4 regions of the Lysinibacillus sp. GbtcB16 genome follow, and region 4 is predicted to be linked to each of the others. Evidence: riboswitches for the same ligand, from Rfam matches in the RefSeq annotation. Region 4 holds a riboswitch; each other region holds the start of a gene.
What was found. Region 4 has a riboswitch for S-adenosylmethionine ahead of KVT27_RS20160 (bifunctional homocysteine S-methyltransferase/methylenetetrahydrofolate reductase). Riboswitches for the same ligand answer to the same signal wherever they lie in the genome.
Positions count from the first base shown of each region.

Region 1 (3,171 bases), on a different contig from region 4:
ATAGCTTGCTCTTTTGTTAATTTACTGATAGGAGGTAATACGCCAAACGCATCAGCTGTTAGGAAGATGATTGTTTTTGGATGACCTGCTACAGAAGGATCAACAATGTTTTCGATGTATTGAATCGGATAAGCTACACGTGTATTTTCTGTTAATGAACCATCATCATAATCACAAATACGAGTTTCTGGATCAACAGCTACGTTTTCTAAAACAGAGCCGAAGCGGATTGCATTGTAGATTTCTGGTTCTTTCTCAGCAGAAAGGTTGATCGTTTTTGCATAGCAACCACCCTCAATATTGAATACACCATTATCAGACCAGCCGTGTTCATCGTCACCGATAAGCTTACGGTCTGGATCAGCGGATAATGTTGTTTTACCAGTACCAGATAGACCGAAGAATAATGCTACATCGCCAGCTTCACCAACGTTTGCTGAACAGTGCATAGAAAGGATACCTTGTTGTGGTAGTAAGTAATTCATAATACCGAAGATAGATTTTTTCATTTCACCAGCATATTCAGTACCACCAATTAAGATAATTTTCTTTTCAAGTGATACAATGATGAATGTTTCAGAAGCAGTACCGTCAACCGCAGGATCTGCTTTAAAGTTAGGAGCTGAGATGACAGTGAAGTCTGCAACATGCGAAGCTAATTCGTCTTTAGTTGGACGGATAAATAATTGATGAGCGAAAAGGTTGTGCCAAGCGTATTCATTAATAACTTGGATGCTTAATTGTGAATCTTTGTCAGCACCAGCAAAGCCTTTGAATACAAATAATTCATCTTGTTCTTTTAAATATTTTATTACTTTTACATACAGGTTATCGAACACTTCAGAGGAAATTGGTTGATTGACCTTACCCCAGTCAATTTGATCTTTTGTGCTTTCTTCTTCTACTGTATATTTATCTTTAGGTGAACGACCAGTGTATTTGCCAGTTTCTGCACGAACTGCGCCATCTACTGTTAACATTGCCTCACCACGAGAAGTAGCTTTTTCTGCTAATTGTGGTACTGAAAGTTGAACGTTAATGTTACCGCCGCTTAATAATTCCTTCAGTTCGTTTGCAATTTCTACTGAATTCATCGATTAAATACCATCCTTTTTTATAGTATTCCCTTGATTTAGAGGGATTTTTTCTTAATTTCAAAAATAGTATAACACAATTGGTTAAATAATCTATACTAATTAAGAAATTATTTTAGAGTTTTTATTACTTTTCAATAAACTGACAAAAAATAATGTTTTTCGAGTAGAAAACATTCAATGCTACAGTAAATTGTCTAAAATTTGAGCCACACATATGTTACCACAAGATGCTAGGTATGTTGTAGGGATTAATTTTCTTCTATTTACATCATCACCCAAGAATGAAAAGTTTTATGATGATTATTTGTTCCTTCCTTTCTATACAGTAATACATAAGAAAATATTTGACAATGTTCGACCTTTTCAGTAACATGAAAATTGAACGGATACTCTTATCCCGAGCTGGTGGAGGGTCAGGCCCTGTGAAACCCGGCAACCTGCATGAACTATTTCACGTCATGCGTTGGTGCCAACCTGATGCAAGGGAAAATCCCTTGAACGATAAGAGTGAAAGGTAGCGAAGTCATTATTCCTTTCCTCATGTATAGTAACGTGAGTAAAGGATTTTTTTATTGTTAAAAATCAATGTAAAGGTAAGTATATGTAGTTCTTTCCTTATTATAATGACGGATCTTTCGAAATCCTCGTGTTAAAAGTAGCAGTTATTTTTTCACGTAAAGTGAAATGACAACAACAGCGGCTTGAGAGTTCAATCCTTAGGAGCGGACTTGACATGGGTAATGAGTACCGTATTCAAATACTATTTGTAAGAGTAATAGGAGGAAAACTAAATGACAAACCGTCGACTGTTTACATCAGAAAGTGTAACAGAAGGACATCCAGATAAAATTTGTGACCAGATTTCGGATGCCATTTTAGATGCTATTTTAGCAGAAGATCCAAATGCACGTGTAGCGTGTGAAACAACTGTAACAACAGGATTAGTATTAGTAGCGGGAGAAATTACTACTTCTACTTATGTAGATATCAAAGGTATTGTACGTGATACGGTAGCGGAAATCGGATATACACGTGGAAAATATGGCTTTGATGCTGAAAACTTAGCGGTACTTGTAGCAATTGGTGAGCAATCTCCAGATATTGCTCAAGGTGTTGACCAAGCTTTAGAAGCACGTGAAGGTTCTATGACAGATGCAGATATTGAAGCGATTGGTGCAGGGGACCAAGGCTTAATGTTTGGCTATGCATGTAATGAAACACCTGAGTTAATGCCATTACCAATTAGCTTAGCTCATAAGTTGGCACGTCGTTTAACGGAAGTTCGTAAATCTGGTGAGCTAGCTTATTTACGTCCAGATGGTAAAACACAAGTAACAATTGAGTATGATGACAATAACGTACCTGTGCGTGTCGATACAATTGTTATTTCAACACAGCATGATGAAGAAGCAACACTTGAACAAATTCAGGCTGATCTAAAACAATTCGTGATTGCTCCTGTTGTGCCAAGCGAATTATTAGATTCAAACACAAAATACTTTATCAATCCAACTGGCCGTTTCGTCATTGGTGGGCCAAAAGGAGATGCTGGTTTAACGGGCCGTAAGATCATTGTTGATACATACGGTGGTTATGCACGACATGGTGGCGGTGCGTTCTCAGGTAAGGATGCCACAAAAGTTGACCGTTCAGCTGCCTATGCGGCACGTTATGTAGCTAAAAATATTGTAGCAGCTGGTTTAGCAGAACGCGCGGAAGTACAACTGGCGTATGCAATAGGCGTTGCACAACCTGTTTCCATTGCTGTTGATACATTTGGTACAGGAAAAGTGAAGGAAAGCGAAATCGTAGAATGGGTTCGTGAGCTATTTGATTTACGCCCAGCAGGTATTATTAAGATGCTAGATCTTCGTCGTCCAATTTATAAACAAACTGCAGCCTATGGTCACTTCGGTCGTACAGATTTAAATGTACCATGGGAACAAACTGATAAAGCTGACGCATTACGCGTAAAAGCACGTCTGTAAACTATTGTGCTAAAGTGCTGAAGTCGTTAGAAAATTATTCTAATGTATGATGAACAAAAGGGGCTTTTCTGCCCCTTTTGTTTTTT
Region 1 is NZ_JAGXJV010000002.1:36,308-39,478, forward strand. It holds gene pckA (phosphoenolpyruvate carboxykinase (ATP)) at 1-1,094, opposite strand, end outside; SAM riboswitch class I at 1,487-1,605, shown strand; gene metK (methionine adenosyltransferase) at 1,889-3,085, shown strand.
Region 1: it holds a riboswitch for S-adenosylmethionine, as region 4 does, so the genes downstream of both, metK (methionine adenosyltransferase) here and KVT27_RS20160 (bifunctional homocysteine S-methyltransferase/methylenetetrahydrofolate reductase) in region 4, are expected to answer to the same signal.

Region 2 (3,171 bases), on a different contig from region 4:
TGAAATGTACCATACTTCAAATAAAATTCTGTTGCTGGAAGCTGGATGTGGCTCACACCATACTTCTCATATGCCTCATAAACTTCCTTAATCGTATAGCCAATATCATCTGTGCAAACCTGTTCCTGATACGCTGAATGACCGAAAATTTGCTGCCATTTACATTCCACTAATGTAAGGATGTGTTGAATGGATTGATTGTTAACAAATACATGACCTTCATTTAGTTCATAAATTAGATAAGATGCAATGTTTTGCGCACTATAGAGATTACCCATTTTAAACACTCCTTTATCATCAGTTTTTTTGAAGAGTAGCCACTGGCTATGTAACTACTCTCCTATCTATTCAAAAGTGGGGGGATCACTTATGAAAACATTTACCTTTTCAACGAGGTTTTTCCGTACATTTAACTTAATTCCAAGTATATAACAAGGTTTTAATAAAGTCAATAATACATATAAAATTACTCGGTATTGTTTTTAAAAAGGTTCTGATAATTACCGGATGAGGTAATTGGTTAATGTAGCAACGTTTGACGTATACCAAATGAGGCTATTCGAATGAGAAAATACGTAAACGCTACAACATTCGCCTGTCATTCTATATTAAGCTTCTACTGTTTGCTCAGTTGTTGCTGTTGCCTGAGTAATAGCCTGCTCTAAATCTGCAATGATGTCCTCCACTGCCTCTAAACCGATTGATAAGCGAATGAGCGATTCGGTTACGCCAGCTTGAATTAGTTCATCTGCTGATAATTGTTGGTGTGTAGTAGATGCTGGATGGATAATTAGCGACTTGGCATCCCCTACATTTGCTACATGTGAAAACAGCTTTACATGATCAATAAGCTTTCGTCCTGCTTCACGTCCACCTTTAATGCCAAATGTAAGCACTGAACCGAAGCCATTTTTTAAATACTTTTTCGCCAACTCATGTGTTGGAAAATCTTCTAGGCCATTATAATTTACATACTCCACAGATGGGTAGTTACGTAAATATTCTGCCACAGCTAAAGCATTTTCATTGTGTTTAGGGATACGCAAATGAAGCGTCTCTAAACCTTGTAAAAGATTGAAAGCTGCATCTGCACTTAATGTAGGTCCAAAATCACGTAACAACTGTACACGCAGCTTTGTAGCAAAGGCTGCAGAAGCTGTATCGATTCCATAGCGTAAACCATGGTAAGAAGCATCCGGCTCTGTAAAGCCTGGGAATCGCCCACTAGTCCAATCAAACTTACCAGCGTCTACAACAACACCACCTAGAGTTGTCCCATGGCCACCTATCCATTTCGTTGCTGAGTGAACTACCACATCTGCACCGTAGTCAATTGGTGTAGACCCATAAGGAGAAGCAAATGTACTGTCGATAATTAATGGTAAGCTGTTGTCATGTGCAATCTTAGCTACAGCTTCAATATCTAAAACCTTTAAGCTTGGATTACCGTAAACTTCTGCGAAGACAGCTTTTGTTTTATCAGTAATGGCAGTCTTAAAATTCTCTGGGTTTGTTTCATCTACAAAAATCGTTTTAATGCCATAGTTTGGTAATGTATTCGCGAATAAATTATACGTACCACCATATAAAGAACTAGCTGCTACAATTTCATCTCCTGCCCCAGCTAGATTTAAAATAGAAAATGCAATAGCTGCTGCACCAGATGAAAGTGCTACTGCTGCCGTTCCACCTTCTAATAAAGCCACACGCTTTTCAAAAACATCCACTGTCGGATTCGTAATTCGCGTGTAAATGTTCCCCGCTTCCTCTAAGGCAAAAAGACGTTGCGCATGAGCAGTGTCTTTAAAAACGAAAGCAGTTGAACGGTAAACAGGAACAGTTCTAGAACCCGTCACAGGGTCTGGCTCTTGACCGCCATGTAACAGCAGTGTTTCTGGTTTAAAATTTGTCATTGTGTACCTCCATTTGGTTATTTTTTTACGATGGTACCGGAGATGAGGAGGATTTTTCTGTAGAAAACAAAAACCCTCTTCAGCTAAGAAGAGGGTTGCGGTTGCAAGTTTTCCTCCCCTTATCTGCCAGATCCAAGTAAGAATCTGTAGGAATTAGCACCTTAGTAAGTTCATCACCTACTGGTTGCCGGGCATCATAGGGCCTATCCCTCCGCCGCTCTTGATAAGAGTATGAGATTCAATTTCCATCGTTGTTACAAAGTATAAGCATAGAGTTTTTTTCTGTCAACATCTAAATTTTATTTTTTCCGAAACTTCTGTCTGCTCTTTTACGTAGTAAGAACGCATACACTATTTTAGAAAAAAATTTGAAAGGAGTATTTTTATGGTAAAAGCCGTGATCTGTTTTCTAGTTGTTGGCTATTTGATTGGCTGTATTCACGGCTCTAAGGTGGCACAATTTTTATCCGGGGTTGATTTAAAAAAAGCTGGCCATGGCAATGCTGGTGCCTCTAATGCTACGCTTTCACTCGGCTGGAAATATGGCGTTTTAGTAGCTCTTATCGATATTGGCAAAGGCGTCGTAGCCATTGTCGGTGCACATTTTTATTTAACAGATGTAACACATTTAACAGCAGAACAAACATGGCTCCTCACCTACTTGATAGCTGCAGGGGTTATTTTGGGGCATAATTTCCCTTTTTATATGGGCTTCAATGGTGGAAAAGGGACTGCCTCTATCATTGGAATTTTACTTGCGGTTGATTGGAAGATTGGTTTATTTGCACTTATTCTATTTGTTATTTTATCTTTTGCAACGAACTATTTAATTGTTGGGGTATTAGAATTTTACCTCGTTTTTTGTACCGCTACTTACTTATGGATTCCTGGGCTTGGCCCGACCATTATTGCCATTCTACTTTTTGCTATTGCTATTATTTTGCACATTGAAAATATTCAACGTTTAATCAATGGAACCGAGCCTAAAGTTACTTCTGCCTTCAAGAAAAAGAAATAATATTTTTAGGAGATATTTGTATATTTTATGACCACAAATTATCTCTTTAATTACTATTAAAGCTGTAAAACAGACATATTCCGCTTCTTTTCATTCTATACAATAAACGGACGAATTCTTATCTTAAAAAAACATTATACTGACCGATGTTATGGATAATAACCGTCATTTTACGTAGACGTAGAAGGGATGAGAAAATATGTCTTCATCTAAACAAACAACAACGAAGCGTAATTTAAA
Region 2 is NZ_JAGXJV010000006.1:107,065-110,235, reverse strand. It holds gene KVT27_RS18570 (hypothetical protein) at 1-278, opposite strand, end outside; gene KVT27_RS18565 (O-acetylhomoserine aminocarboxypropyltransferase/cysteine synthase family protein) at 609-1,913, opposite strand; SAM riboswitch class I at 2,030-2,143, opposite strand; gene KVT27_RS18560 (glycerol-3-phosphate acyltransferase) at 2,299-2,931, shown strand; gene KVT27_RS18555 (DASS family sodium-coupled anion symporter) at 3,131-3,171, shown strand, end outside.
Region 2: it holds a riboswitch for S-adenosylmethionine, as region 4 does, so the genes downstream of both, KVT27_RS18565 (O-acetylhomoserine aminocarboxypropyltransferase/cysteine synthase family protein) here and KVT27_RS20160 (bifunctional homocysteine S-methyltransferase/methylenetetrahydrofolate reductase) in region 4, are expected to answer to the same signal.

Region 3 (3,171 bases), on a different contig from region 4:
ATCCTGAAATAAACGAAACTATTTGCATAAGCCTTTTCCCCATTATTTTACCACCGATGCTATTTAAATATGAAAGGATTAAAACGGTAATAAATCCGAAGAAGAAGGGAAGTAAGCTTTCAATAGCTCAATGTCCAGTTGTACCTACTATACTTCCACCAACCGTTGCGAACCAAACGATTGCAGTCAGTGCAGAAACTACTAGCCAAACACCAATCGGTTGATGTCTAGTGGTGGATTTTCTGAGTGAACTGAATTTGACAGATGATTGTTTTAATGGGTATTATTGGATTTTGAAAGTTGTATCTATCAATATTGAAATGGTGATAGCTTTAAAGGTCACTATGGAGGATAAAAAGAAAATGAATCAATCAAAAAAATTAATCGGTCTTATAGTCATTGTGTTTTTTTGTGCATTTGTTAGTTTTACCCTGTATAGATGGGTTCGTTTCGGAATAATTGATGGGGGTTCTATAATAATTAGCTTTATTTCCTTATCCTTTTTATTCAATTGGCTGAATTCGGGTAACCATAACGGTATTAAAGAAGATAAAGATGAACTAGATAAACATATTGAAGCACACAGTGCCAAGATTGGCTATTATGCTTTAATGATCGTAGCTTGTTTAATTTTATTTGTATCAGAGGGTGTATCCAATTTAAATGACATGAAAAATTATCCCTTGATTTTAGTTGTTGGGCTTGCATTTGTCATCGCACCCATCATAGAATTTTTTTATTCTAAAAAGGTTAGATACTGTTAGTATCGTTCAAGCAAAAAGGGGGAATCGTTTTGTTAAAAACAGTACAAATTATTTTATCAATAATAGGCATCACGCTTTCCATTTACGGATTTATGACACATGATTATCGGTTAAACTTTTTAATGATCCTTTTTCTAGGTTTATTTATGTTAACATTAGGAATTAATGAATTTCGGAGAGAGAGAAAATTATATGGTTGGTTTTTAGTCGGGGCATTTATATTTTCGGTCTATGTGTCCATTCAAAGCTTCATATTCGTATAAAAAGTTGAATTTCGCACTTGATGATAGTGCTGTAAATTTTTCACAATTAAAAACATGTTGCAATTATGGATGTTTTATTTTAGTATTTTAATATTGTGTCAAAAATATAATATTTTTTCTTCTTATCAAGAGAGATGGAGGGACTGGCCCGATGAAATCTCGGCAGCGGAACTATTAAGTTACTGTGCCAAATCCAGCAAGCAATGTTCTTGATAGATAAGAGGAGCGTTTTAACTATAAGGCCTCTTCTTGTTATTTCAAGATGAGGTCTTTTTTATGGTGAAAAAATAAAAAATATGGCTAATTTTTAATTTTTGGAGGTAGACAATGAAGAAAGAGAATCCATGGGCGCTAATCCCATTTGTTATTTTTATGATTTTATTTATTGGTTCAGGGATTATAATGGGTGATTTTTATGCCTTTCCTGTCATTGTAGCCATCAGCATTTCGGGTGCTGTAGCTCTAGCCATGAATCGAAAAGAATCGTTTTCCCGAAAGGTTGATATTTTTTGCCAAGGTGCTGGAAATTTAAATGTCATGCTGATGGTTATTATTTTTCTATTAGCAGGGGCATTTTCAGAGGTAGCGAAGGGGATGGGGGCTGTAGATTCCACTGTTAACTTTGCTTTATCGGTTATACCGCAAAACCTGCTTGTCGTAGGCCTATTCATCATTGCCTGCTTCATCTCTCTATCCATGGGCACATCAGTGGGGACGATTGTTGCGCTGGCGCCAATTGGAGTTGGGATAAGTGATCTTACGGAGCTACCTATTGCTTTAGTGATGGCAGCGGTTGTAGGCGGTTCGATGTTTGGTGATAATTTATCTTTTATTTCAGATACTACTATTACCGCCGTTCGTTCACAAGGCGCGCAAATGAAGGATAAATTTAAGGTCAATTTTTGGATTGTATTGCCGGCAGCTTTTCTTACAAGTATTATTTTAGGGTTTATGACATCCGGGGGGACAGCCCAAGTAGAGCATCTAAGCTATAATTGGATAAAAATTATTCCCTATGTTTTAGTTATTATTTTAGCGTTATCTGGAATGAATGTTTTCCTCGTTCTTGCATTAGGGATTGTTCTCGCCGGTGCTGTTGGCTTAGCAGATGGCAGCTATCACATAATGAGCCTTATACAAAAGATTGGTGAAGGAATGGAAGGGATGTATGAAATCGCCTTTCTGGCTATATTAATAGCTGGAATGGTGGAGGTTATTAAATTTAATGGGGGAATTGACTTTTTACTCCGTCTTGTAACGAGCAGGATTAAATCGCAGAAGGGTGCTGAATTTGGTATAGCTGGTCTTGTGGGTCTAACTAATTTATCTACGGCCAATAATACAATTGCTATTCTAATTGCGGGGCCGCTTGCCAAAAATATTGCTGACCAGTATGAGATTGAGCCGAGAAAGTCCGCAAGTATTTTAGATATTTTCTCCTGTACAGTCCAAGGTCTTCTACCATACGGAGCCCAATTCCTTGTAGCCGCAAGTGTAGCCAAAATTTCGCCAGTGAGTATCTTGCCGTACTCTTTCTACCCAATTCTTATTGGTATTTGTGGTATGATAGCGATATTCATTGGGTATCCGAAAAAAAAGAAAGCCTAAACTTTACATTCAGACAGTAGACAAAAGCCATCGAGTAGTTTGATATGCTCCCTATTAGGTAGACAGATTAAAAAATAAAATCTGTTTATCTAAGGGGAGCATTTTTTGTGGTGCAGTTAATATCTACCCCTAATTGGAACGAAGGGCGGGAAGCAGTTGGACCCCGCTCATGAAAAGCGCCCACCCATAGTGGAAATGAACGGCTTTACTTTATTTTAAAGTTAATAAATTTCAATAAGAACCAAACAATAAACGCTAATGGTATTAGGTAAAAAAATAATAGTAGAAAAATAGGGAAGCAGTCTACTTTTTTTAGGGGGTAGGGGGATAGTTCATTCAAAAAGGGGAGCCCCTTACAGTCGAAAATAAAAGAGCCCAGTTGCTCTATTAATGGGAGCCTGGGCTTTGCTTAAGTATTTTGAACGAGCTGTCACTTTCTTGCCTGAATTAAAGTAAACCAATCGTTGTCGTTGAACTTGCCAGAAACATTGTATATGGGCTGATAGAAGCCTTTTGTATCATACATATACGATAGC
Region 3 is NZ_JAGXJV010000001.1:2,009,921-2,013,091, reverse strand. It holds gene KVT27_RS10240 (hypothetical protein) at 57-224, shown strand; gene KVT27_RS10235 (hypothetical protein) at 231-764, shown strand; gene KVT27_RS10230 (DUF3953 domain-containing protein) at 794-1,027, shown strand; SAM riboswitch class I at 1,147-1,250, shown strand; gene KVT27_RS10225 (Na+/H+ antiporter NhaC family protein) at 1,355-2,635, shown strand; gene KVT27_RS10220 (VanZ family protein) at 3,066-3,171, opposite strand, start outside.
Region 3: it holds a riboswitch for S-adenosylmethionine, as region 4 does, so the genes downstream of both, KVT27_RS10225 (Na+/H+ antiporter NhaC family protein) here and KVT27_RS20160 (bifunctional homocysteine S-methyltransferase/methylenetetrahydrofolate reductase) in region 4, are expected to answer to the same signal.

Region 4 (3,171 bases):
TCTGCCCCATGCTCCATCTTTTTTTCTAAGCGTGCCACAGCACGATCTAATACACGAACATTTGGGTTAAATGCAGCAGCCACAGAGAAGTTAGCCTTTTTCCGTAATGGTTTCCCTGAGAAAGAAACCCCTTCATTTAATTGTTTAATTAATTGGATCAGCTCCATCGAGGAGACATCATAGACGCTAGTGGCACCAGGAAAATCTCCAACCTTGGTTGGGTCACCTGTAACAGCTAGCACATCATGAATTCCTAAGGCATTTAACCCCATTAAATGTGATTGCAGACCAATTAAATTACGATCTCGACAGGTAATATGTGTAAGGGGGCGTACGCCATTAGAGCTTTTCAATAACGCCCCCATTGCAATATTACTAATACGTGGGGATGCCAATGAATTGTCTGCCATCATAACTACATCGGCACCTGCCTCATATAGTTGCTTGGCCCCTTCAAGAAACCCATCTATTTCTAAGTGTCTAGGTGTATCCAACTCTACAATGACCGAGCGTTCACGCTTTACCTTTTCATGAAGTGGTTCAAATTTAGCTGGCTCAGCATCACGAACAATCTCAATCTTTGCAGGCTTCGCATGCTTTTCACTAACTGGTGATAGCTCTTCTAAATACTTCTTTGCGGCTGCAATATGCTTTGGTGTCGTACCACAACAGCCCCCAATTAAACGAACACCCTGATCACGCAGCTCAACAGCAGCGCGACCAAAATAATCAGCCTCCGACTCATAAACAACACGCCCGTCCTCTAAATCTAATAGCGAAGCATTTGGATAGGCTGACATAAATGCCTTTTCCGGAAGTTCTACTCCCTCAAACGCTTGAATCGTATGATATGGACCAAGACGGCAATTGACACCAACAATATCTGCACCAAGAGTCTCTAATTCATGTAGCGCATTATTTAAAGACATACCATTTTGTAAAACACCAGGCTCATGCATAGATACTTGAGCAATTATCGGTATATTAGTTTTGGCGCGTAGCATGTTTAATGTCGCTGTTAATTCTTCAAAATCATAATAAGTTTCGAGTAAAAGACCATCAGGATTTCCTGCAAGTAACACACTTGCCTGCTCATCAACGGTCGCTAATATGTCATCTAATGTTGCATCGCTTTTACGAATGCCACGAATACCACCAATCGTTCCTAAAACAAATTGACCGCCATCCGCTGCTGCTCGCTTAGCAATAGTAATAGCTGCTTCATTAAATTGTTGAACACTTGATTCTAATCCATAGCGAGCTAATTTAATGGCATTGGCACCGTACGTATTCGTTTGAATAATATCAGCACCCGCTGCGATATATTCTCTATGAATCTTTTCAATTAATTCAGGTCTCTGAACATTCATTTCCTCATGACAATACTCCAATCCATAGCCATACAACACTGTGCCTATTGCACCGTCTGCCGTCAATACATGCGTTTGTAACCTTTCAAGCAATCCCATAAAACTAGCCTCTCTTCCTCTATTTCTGTATAATAAAAAGCCTTCTTTTATATAAAAAGAAGGCTTTAACGACTCATCATTATTGTTCCTTCTCATCTTCGACTCAACGGTCTTCTGGATTTAGCACCTGACAAAAAGTTGGTTGCTGAAGCTTCAATGGGCCAGTCCCTCTGCTTCTCTTGATAAGAATTATTAAGTATGAATTTTTTAAATAATTAAAAGAATCATATCGTTTACAGACGAATGAGTCAAGACTATTTCACATAACAAAGAAATTTTTCGTTTAAAAACTTAGAAATTGGATAGTTCTTCTGCAAGCTCTTCACCAATTTTTTTCCCATTTTGAATGCAAGCACCAATACCTACTCCAAAATAAGAGCAACCCGCAATCGATAAATTTGGATAGTTTTCATTCAGCTCTAATAGTAAGCCTTGCAGCGCTTCCCGGTGAGCTAAGTCATATTTAGGCATTTGATCAATCCACTTTGTGACATTCACAACGGTTGGCTTTTCATCTATTCCTAGGCTTTTCCGAACATCTTCTAAAGCGATGGCTGCCAATTCGTCGTCAGTCATTTTACGTAACTGCTCATACGCCGGATTAATACTCTTATAGAATAGGCGAACAAGTAGTTGATTGTTTTTCGATGTATGCTTCCACTTGCGACTCGTCCAAGTCGCTGCATTACAAGTGACATCAGAATTATGGGATACAATATAGCCTGTTCCATCCGCTGGTAAGTTTGCATCAGGCACATCAAAGCCTAGATAAATAGTAATGGCTGATGCTGTAGTAAACTGATCAAAATAATGTGTTAAGGAGTCATCCTGTAATATACTTTGAACCGCTTCATTCGGTAGCGCTAGAACAACATATTCTGCCTCAATGTTTTGACCATTTGCTAATGTAATCGAATATTGGTTCCCCATTTTTTGGACATGATTTGTGGCTACCCCTTTAATGATATCTACCTCTGTTAATGTCTGTTCTAATCGCTCAATTAAAGAGGATAACCCATTTTGAAATGAAATAAATTTTTTATTAGCAGCTTTAACAAATTGCTCACGATTCGCATCAAAACCTTTTATGATACTTCCATAGTCATTTTTATAGTCAATTAAATACGGTAAAGTAGAAGCAATAGAAAGTTGGTGTAAATCACCAGAATAGACACCTGCTAAAACAGGTGCAATTTGATTTTCCACAAGCTCTTCGCCAAGATAATAAGTTAAAAATTCCCCTATCGAGCTTTCTTTTGTAAAACCTGCATTGGGTAAAGTTAAATCTTTTAAAGCTTCTTGTTTGGCCAGATCTGAGATAAGAGTGCTTTCCTCAAGTGATGCCACACTCATAGGTATACCGAAAGTAGAATCCGCTGGAATGGCGTGCAACTCGTTATTTGTATAAATATAGGATACACCTGTTTCGTTGTAAACGAGATGATCTTCAAAGTCTAGCTCCTGCACTAGCTCCATTACACCTTTATGGCGAGCTACGATAGAGTCAGCACCAGTTTCCATAATAAAACCTTGTTCATAGGCTGAATATAGTTTGCCACCTAAATATGTATTTTTTTCTACGAGCACTAGCTGAACATCTAATTTTTTTTCCTTCACTTGGCGTTGTAGATAATGCATTGTGCATAAACCAGTAATGCCGCCACCTAATACAACAACTGTTTTCATAGTAAACCGCCCCTAT
Region 4 is NZ_JAGXJV010000009.1:32,349-35,519, forward strand. It holds gene KVT27_RS20160 (bifunctional homocysteine S-methyltransferase/methylenetetrahydrofolate reductase) at 1-1,469, opposite strand, end outside; SAM riboswitch class I at 1,559-1,658, opposite strand; gene hemG (protoporphyrinogen oxidase) at 1,761-3,155, opposite strand.